DNA from 2 places in the Nocardioides sp. Z13_37 genome. Region 1 is predicted to be linked to the other one. Evidence: predicted binding sites of a transcription regulator. Region 1 holds the regulator's gene; the other holds the start of a gene.
What was found. The regulator LexA, encoded in region 1, represses DNA repair genes until DNA is damaged. The targets are predictions, from matches to a motif close to TCGAACANNTGTTCGA.

Region 1 (4,206 bases):
GAAGCGGCGTACGTCGCCGGCCACCGGCGCCAGCGTGGCGACCGCGTCCTCGACGTCGGCGGCCCGACCGCCCGCGAGCACGCGCAGGGTGCCCGCGCGGACCGCCGGCACGGAGCCGAGGACGGGTGCGTGGACGTAACGGCCGCCGGCCGAGACCACGACCGACGCCAGCTCGTCGGCGTCGTCCACCCCGACGGTGCTCGTGACGACGACGAGCCGTCCGGACAGGTGCTCGGCGACCTGCTCGAGCACCGCGCGACAGGCCGCACCGTCGAAGAGGGCGAGCACGACCGGCCCCGGTCGTGCCACCGCCTCCACGGCCGTGCCCGCCGTCCCGCCGCCGCTCCGGCTCCACGACGCGACGCTCGCACCGCCGGACGCGAACCTCTCCACCATCGCCCGGCCCATCCGACCCAGCCCCAGCACCACCACGTCATCGCTCATGGCACCGACTTTGGGGCCCGCGGTGGTGTGCCACAAGCGCAGATCGGGCATCCAGTCATGCGATCGGCGCATACTTCACCCATGGCACTGACGGCATGGCGGACGTTCGTGACGGTCTGCGACGCGGGCTCCTTCACGGCCGCGGCCGGGGAGCTCGGCTACACCCAGTCGGCGATCTCGCGGCAGGTGGCGAGCCTGGAGCAGGACCTCGGCGAGGTCCTGCTCGAGCGCCTGCCGCGCGGCGTCCGCCCGACGGCCGCGGGGCAGGCACTGCTGCCGCACGCCCGCTTGGTGGTGGGTGAGGTCGCCCGGGCGAGAGGCGCCGTACGTCGTGCCCGGGCCGGCGACGCGGTCCTGCTCACCCTCGGCGCCGTGCCGTCCGCCTCCGTCGACCTCGTGCCCCGCACGCTGCGGTCGCTGCCGGCCGACGGGCCACGGGTGACGCTGCGCTCGGGCGGATCCGCCGGGCTGCACGAGCGGGTGCGCACCGGCGACGTCGACGTCGCGGTCGTCACCGACTACCCGCCGGGGCTGCCCAGCGACCCCGAGGTGCGGCACACGAGACTGCTCGAGGACGAGATGTGCGTGGTGGTGCCCGCGCGGCACGCCCTGGCCGCGGGTCGCCGCCGCGTGCGGCTCACGTCGTTCGCCGACGAGGTCTGGGCCGAGGACCACCGCGGCTCGGGCAGCCTGCTCCAGCAGGCCGCGGGCCGGTGCGGGTTCGAGCCCAGGGTCGAGCTGGTCGCGGGCGACCTCCTCGGCAAGGTGGCGCTGGTCGCGGCCGGGCTCGCGGTCGCCCTGGTGCCGGGCATGCTGGTGCCGGGCCTGCCGGCGGGCGTCGTCGTACGACGTCTGGTCGCGCCGCCGACCCGCACGGTCTACGCGCTGAGCCGGGTGCGGCGCCCGCAGCCCGGCGTCGAGGAGCTCACCGCAGCGCTGGTGGCCGCCGCCGCGTCCGGCCCTGCGTGAGGGGTCAGAGGCTGCGCAGCACCGCGGTGACGACGCCGAGGATGGTGGCGTTGTCACCGGGGATGGGGTCGTAGGCGTCGTTGTGGGGGAGCAGCCACACGTGGCCGTCCTTGCGCTGGAAGGTCTTGACGGTCGCCTCGCCCTCGATCAGCGCGGCGACGATCTGGCCGTTGGTGGCCGTCTGCTCCTGGCGGATCACGACGTAGTCGCCGTTGCAGATCGCCGCGTCGACCATCGAGTCGCCCGAGACCTCGAGCAGGAACAGGGTGCCGTCGCCGACCAGCTGCTTGGGCAGCGGGAACACGTCGGTGACCTGCTCCTCGGCCAGGATCGGGCCACCCGCGGCGATGCGGCCGACGACCGGGATGTTGACCGCCGCCGGCATCGCGTCGCCGATGCCGGTCTCGTCGACCGACGTCTCCTCGGCGCTCGACATCGAGCGGCGTGCGGCCATCACCTCGGGGAGGAACACCTCGAGGGCACGGGGACGGTTGGGGTCGCGCTTGAGGAAGCCCTTGCCCTCGAGCACGCGGAGCTGGTGGGCGACGCTGGACGACGACGTGAGGCCCACGGCCTGGCCGATCTCGCGCATCGAGGGCGGGTAGCCCTTGGCCTCGATGGAGTCCTTGATCGTGGCGAGCACCCGCTGCTGGCGCGGGGTCAGGCCGGTGGCGTCCGGGGGGCCGTCGGGCATCTCGATGACGTTCTTGTCGTCCTGCTTGGCCATGCGTCCTCCACTACGGTTGCCCCCTCCGTCCGCCGCTTCAGGGAGGAGCTGGTGGGCCCACCGTAGTCCTCTCCGCACGTCAGGATCAAACACCTGTTCGAAGCCGCGTGTCGCTAGGGTCCGACCATGTCCACCACCTCGCCGGCCACCGCGTCCACCTCGTGCGTCGTGACGGGTGGTGCGCGTGGGATCGGGCGGGGCATCGCGGAGCTGATGGTCGCCCGCGGGCACCGCGTCGTGATCGGTGACATCGACGGCTGGGCGGCCGCCGCCACGGCGGCCGAGATCGGTGCCGTGGCCGGCCTGGCCCAGGACGTACGCGATCCCGCCTCGCACCGGCTCGTGGCCGAGGAGGCGGCGCGGCACGGTGTCCTGGCGGCGTGGTTCAACAACGCCGGCGTCGGTGACGACGGTGCGCTCGCCTCGCTGACGGAGGAGCAGGTGCGCCGGCTGGTCGAGGTCAACCTGCTCGGCACGACATGGGGCACCCGCGCGGCGCTCGCCGCCTTCGGCGGGGCGGGTGGGGACGTGGTCAACGTCGCCTCCCTCGCCGGCCTCGGGCCGGTGCCGGGCTACAGCATGTACGCCGCCACCAAGGCCGCGGTCGTCTCGCTGTCGATGTCGGTGAACGCCGAGGCGCCCCGCGGTGTGCGCGTGCACGCGCTGTGCCCGGACGGGGTCGACACCGCGATGCTCGCCGCCCAGGACCCTGACGGCCTGGGCTCCCAGCTGACCTACTCGGGCGGCCCGATCCTGTCCGTCGCGGCCGTCGCCGCGGCAGCCGTCGACCTGCTGGGGTCCGCTCGTGTGGTGCGCGCGGTGCCGGGGTGGCGCGGGGGAGTCGTGCGTGGCTCGGCGCTCGCTCCCGGCCTGATGCAGCACGCGGCCGGGCTCTTCGCCGCGCAGGGGCGACGGGCCATGAAGCGTCGCTGACGCTCCTTCGGGACGCGCCGAACATTTGTTCGACGAGGTGCTTGCGCCGTTCGAACACGTGCTCTACCGTCGTACACATGTTCGATCGAACGTCTGATCGACACCCGGTGGCCCAGGCCACTGTCGGTGGGTCCGACTAGACATTCGCTCGACAGAGACGACCGGCTGATTCTTCCCCAGGAGGCCACCATGAGCACCCTCAGCCTTTCCCCCGCTTTCGCCCCGGCTGCTGCCCGCACCCGCTCCACCGTGCGGCTGACCCGCCGAGGTCGGCTCGTGGTCTTCCTGACTGCGCTGTTCCTCGCCCTCGCCGTGGCGTTCATGCTCGCCGGCGGCGCGGTCGGCACCGACGAGGCCGGCCAGCCGGCCCCGACCGAGATCGTCCAGGTCGCGCCCGGCGACACCCTGTGGGGGATCGCCAGCGACATCGCCACCGACGGCGACGTCCGCTCGGTGATGACCGAGATCGAGCGGCTCAACGCCCTCGAGTCCGCCGGCCTCGCGGCCGGCCAGAAGCTCCGCGTCCCAGTCGTCTCCGACTGACGCAGAGGCCTCCATCAGCCGCTTCGACCCCGGCTGGTGGACCAGGGGAAGGCGAGGGGCGGGCCCACGGGCCCGCCCCTCGGCGCATTTCCGCACGCCTCTCGGGTCGTCGTCCACAGCTTTCGTCGCGGGGGTGGTTGCGCGGGCTGTCGAATGGGTAGTTTCAGCGTGCTGACGAAGTTCTCGGGAAGGCACTTCATGCACCCACGCCGCGCACTCGCGCTCACCCTCGCGGTCCCGCTCCTCCTCGCCGGGTGCTCCGACGGCCCCGAGCCCGAGCCGAAGATCCCCGAGACCACGAGCTCCTCGCCCACCCCCACGCCGACCGAGACCGAGACGGCGGAGGCCGAGAGTCCGGAGGACTTCATCCGGCGGTGGGTCGAGGTGGGAGACAGGATGCAGGTCACGGGTGATGCGGAGGAGTTCAAGCGCTTGTCCCGCAACTGCCAAGCCTGCGCCGGTGTTGCCAAGCAAGTGGAGTCGATCTATGGGTCCGGCGGCTCGATTGAGTTCTCCGGAACGAAGATTGGGCTGCTAAGGCGGATCGCGTCTCGCCCGCCGACATTTCATCTGAATCTCAACACCCCTGA
Region 2 (4,206 bases), on a different contig from region 1:
CGCGCTCAACCAGGACCCCACCTCCGGTGAAGGAGCAGCCCAGTGATCCCGGTGCAGTTCGACTACCTCGCCCCCACGTCGGTCGAGGAGGCGCTGGCCGCGCTCGGCCGCCACGGCGACGACGCCAAGATCCTGGCCGGCGGGCAGAGCCTGCTGCCGGTCCTGCGCATGCGGCTCAACGCCCCCGAGGTCGTCATCGACCTCGGCGGCATCTCCTCGCTGCGGGGCATCCGCGACGACGGCGACGCCATCGTGATCGGCGCGATGACCACCCACCACGACGTGCGCGACCACCCCCTCGTCAAGGAGCACGCCCTGCTGCTGTCGAAGGCCGAGGCGGAGGTCGCGGACTCGCAGATCCGGCACCGCGGCACCTTCGGCGGCGCTCTGGCGCACGCCGACCCCGCCGGCGACCTCGGCGCGCCGGCGCTCGCGCTGGGCGCCCAGTTCGTCATCGCCGGCCCGGGCGGCACGCGGACGGTCGGTGCCGACGACTTCTTCGTCGACCTCTTCGAGACCGCCATCGGCGAGGACGAGATCCTCACCGAGGTGCGGATCCCCAAGCACACCGGTTGGGGGGCCCACTACGAGAAGTTCGTCCGGGTCGCCCACCAGTGGCCGATCGTGGCGGTCGCCGCGACGGTGCACGGGTCGATCGACGAGGCGAGGGTCGGCCTGACCAACATGGGCTCGACGCCGTTGCGCGCCCGCGCCACCGAGGCGGCGCTGGCGGGCGCCGCGGCGACCGAGGACGGCGTGCGCGAGGCGGCGCAGCTCGCGTCGGAGGGCACCAGTCCGCCGTCGGACCTCAACGGTGCGGCCGACTACCGCCAGCACCTCGCCCGCGTGCTCACCGGGCGGGCCGTGCTCGCGGCTGCGGGGTCGTAGGCGTGGAGCTCAGTCATCGCTTCACCGTCCCGATCGGCGTCGAGGAGACCTGGGCGCACTTCAACGACATCGCCTCGGTCGCCGAGTGCTTCCCGGGCGCCCAGGTCACCGAGGCCGACGAGGAGTCGTTCGCCGGCTCGGTGAAGGTCAAGCTCGGCCCGATCGCCCTGCTCTACAACGGCAGCGGCACCTTCGTGGAGAAGGACCCCGAGGCCCACCGCTTCGTCGTCGACGCCAAGGGCAAGGACAAGCGGGGCAACGGCACCGCCGGCGCCACGGTGACGGTCTCGATGGCCGACGCCGGGGGCTCCACCGACGTCTCGGTCGCGACCGACCTGTCGATCACCGGCAAGCCGGCACAGTTCGGGCGCGGGGTGATGCAGGACGTCTCCGACAAGCTGCTCGGCCAGTTCGTCGCCTGCCTGGAGCAGCGACTCGCGGCCCCCTCTCCTCCGACGGGCGGTGAGCAGGCAACCGGATCGGCGGCCGGAAGGGTTGCTGGCTCACCGCCGGCGTACGCGGCTGCGACGGGCGGTGAGCAGGCAACCGAATCGGCGGCCGGAAAGGTTGCTGGCTCACCGCCCGAGGTGGCCGAGGCGCGGGAGCCGGGGGCGCTCGACCTCGGCAGCACGGTGCTCCCGGTGCTCGCCCGGTCCTACTGGAAGCAGGCGGTCGCGGTCGTCGTGGGCCTGCTCGTGCTGCGCCGGCTGCTCAGGAGGTAGGGCTCAGAACACATTGAGCGGGCGGTACTGGACCGAGATCCGCGGCCCGGCGTGGGCGACCTTGGGCACCGCGTGCTCCCACGTGCGCTGGCACGACCCGCCCATCACCAGGAGGTCGCCGTGGCCCATGGTGATCGCGATCGACGCGCCCCCGCCCCGCGGCCTCAGCAGCAGGCGCCGCGGGTCGCCGACGCTGATGATCGCGACCATCGTGTCGGCCGAGCGGCCGCGGCCGATGGTGTCGCCGTGCCACGCCACGGAGTCGCGACCGTCGCGGTAGTAGCAGCAGCCGGCGCTCATGAACGGCTCGCCGAGCTCGGGCAGGTAGTGCTCGCTCAGCTCGGCGCGGGCCCGGTCGAGCGCCGGGTGGGGCAGGGGGTCGGCGGCGAGGTAGGTGTGGACCAGGCGCGGCACGTCGACCACCGCGTCGTACATCTCGCGCCGCTCGGCGCGCCACGGCACCCGCTCGACGAGCGCGGTGAAGACGTCGTCGGGCGCGGCGAGCCAGTTGCGCTGGACGTCGACCCACGCGCCGTGGGAGAGCCGCCGGCGCTCCGGGGCGAGCCCGGCGTGGTCGGCGGCGGTGTCGGCGAAGAGGGACGTCTGGAAGTCCACGGGCACGATGCTACCCCAGATGTTCGAACACCCATTCGAACATAAAGAAATCGTCAAGGCTTAACCGTGGTCTCGCCCAAAGTGCAGACGCCCGCCCGGCCCAGTCCTAGCCTGAGGTGCATGGATCCCGTGGACCTGGTCGTGCCGCGTCAGAGGGCGTTGAAACACGTCCAGGTCCGTGAGCACGTGCGTGGCCTGATCGAGGCCCAGCCCCCGGGATCGGCCGCACCGTCCGAGCGCGAGCTCGTGGCCCGCTTCGGCGTCGCGCGGATGACCGTGCGCCAGGCGCTCGACGCGCTGGTCGCCGAGGGCCTGCTCGAGCGCATCCCCGGCCGCGGCACCTTCGTCGCCCAACCGCCCAAGACCGCCGGCCGGCTCACCTCCTTCACCGAGGAGATCCGCCGCCGCGGGATGCTGCCGGAGTCGCAGACGCTCCTCGCCCGCGTGGAGCAGGCGGGGCCGGGCGTGGCCCGCGCCCTCGACATTTCACCCGGCGACCCCGTGCTCCACTGGCGCCGCCTGCGGCGCGCCGACCAGGCCATCGTCTGCGTCGAGGACGCCTACCTCAACGAGGTGCTGCTCCCCGGCTTCCTCCAGCACGGCACGCCCACCAGCCTCTACGAGGCGCTCGCCGCCCGCGGCCTGCGCCCGACCGAGGTCGAGGACTCGATCAGCGCCGACAGCGCCAGCGCCGAGGAGGCGACGATCCTCGAGATCGCCGAGGGCGACCCCGTGCTGCGCCACGCCCGCCGCGCGGTCTCCGACGGCCGCATCGTGGAGGTCTCGCGCACCTGCTACCGCCACGACCGCTTCACGGTCTACCTCCAGCTCACCGACCGCTGAGCCCGGCGAGCTCCCGCTCCAGGTTCGCCCGGGCGGCGTCCTCCCACAGCTCGCGCGCCTGCGGCGTGGCGAAGAGGTGCGCTCGCTCCACGAGGTCGCGCAGCACCGCTGCCCGGCCGGCCCGGAAGTCGTCGTCGCCGACGTGCGCGAAGTCGGCGCGCACGCCCGCCGCGTAGGAGTCGTAGCGGGGCCGCGGCGCGGCCAGGATGGCCAGGTCGGCGTCGCTGAGCGCTGCGCCGGCACCGTCGCCGGCCTCGGGGTCGTGGCGCGCGGTCAGCCGCACCAACCGGGCCACCTCGCCGGCGTAGGCGTGCGGCAGGGCGTGCTCGGCCCACGCGGCGGAGCGCTCCTCGTCGTCGTCGGCACCGTCGTAGACCGCGTCGTGGAACCACGCGGCGAGCCGTGTCGTGGTGGGGTCGAAGGCGGCACCCGCGGCGGCGAGTCGGTCGAGCCGGTCGAGCACCTCCTCGAGGTGCAGCAGGTCGTGGTAGCCCGGGCGGTCCCAGGCCGCGAGGAGCGCGTCGCGCAGCGCCTCGTGGTCGGCCAGGGGCCAGCGCGCCGCGAGGCTCACCGCGCGGTCGCCGCCTGCAGCTCGCGGGCCTCGGCGTGGCCCGAGGCCATCGCCCACCGGATGGTGCGGGTGGCCGCGGCGCCCAGCACCCGGTTGGTGACTGGCGGCACCGGCGGGAGGCGCAGCTCCCGGCGGGCGTCGGCGGGCAGCAGCCCGATCGCGGCCGTGGCCAGCGACAGGTAGCCGGGCCGCGCGGCCAGGGGCAGGTCGGGGTGCAGCAGCAGGAAGCGGATCGCCTCCCGGGCGGCCGGGGTGCCGCGGAGCTCGGGAGCGTAGGCCGCCAGCGTGGCGCGCAGGTCGTCCTCCGACCGCGGGGCGTCGACGACGCCGAGGTGCTCCGCCGCGACGGCGGCCTGGGCGACGTACTCGTCGCGCTCGGGGCCGACGAGAGGGCGGTGGCCGTAGCGGTCGTGCGCGACGAGGAAGCTGTCGATCTCCGCGGCGTGCACCCAGCCGAGCAGGTGCGGGTCGGAGGCGGCGTACGGCGTGCCGTCGGGCAGGGTGCCGGTCACCGACTCGTGCGCGCGCTGGACCGCGCGGATCATCTGCAGGGCGTCCTGCTCCGCC

Region 2: the regulator LexA is predicted to act here: its motif matches at 2,249-2,264, upstream of AC4H2S_RS13770 (alpha-ketoglutarate-dependent dioxygenase AlkB).

The regions. Positions count from the first base shown of each region.
Region 1 is NZ_JBZGDV010000009.1:50,131-54,336, forward strand. Features, by position in the region: gene AC4H2S_RS18710 (NAD(P)-dependent oxidoreductase) at 1-444, opposite strand, end outside; gene AC4H2S_RS18715 (LysR family transcriptional regulator) at 526-1,413, shown strand; gene lexA (transcriptional repressor LexA) at 1,418-2,140, opposite strand; gene AC4H2S_RS18725 (SDR family oxidoreductase) at 2,267-3,073, shown strand; gene AC4H2S_RS18730 (LysM peptidoglycan-binding domain-containing protein) at 3,263-3,616, shown strand; gene AC4H2S_RS18735 (hypothetical protein) at 3,785-4,206, shown strand, end outside.
Region 2 is NZ_JBZGDV010000005.1:184,796-189,001, reverse strand. Features, by position in the region: gene AC4H2S_RS13785 (xanthine dehydrogenase family protein molybdopterin-binding subunit) at 1-46, shown strand, start outside; gene AC4H2S_RS13780 (FAD binding domain-containing protein) at 43-888, shown strand; gene AC4H2S_RS13775 (SRPBCC family protein) at 891-1,610, shown strand; gene AC4H2S_RS13770 (alpha-ketoglutarate-dependent dioxygenase AlkB) at 1,614-2,225, opposite strand; gene AC4H2S_RS13765 (GntR family transcriptional regulator) at 2,346-3,068, shown strand; gene AC4H2S_RS13760 (HD domain-containing protein) at 3,055-3,639, opposite strand; gene AC4H2S_RS13755 (oxygenase MpaB family protein) at 3,636-4,206, opposite strand, start outside.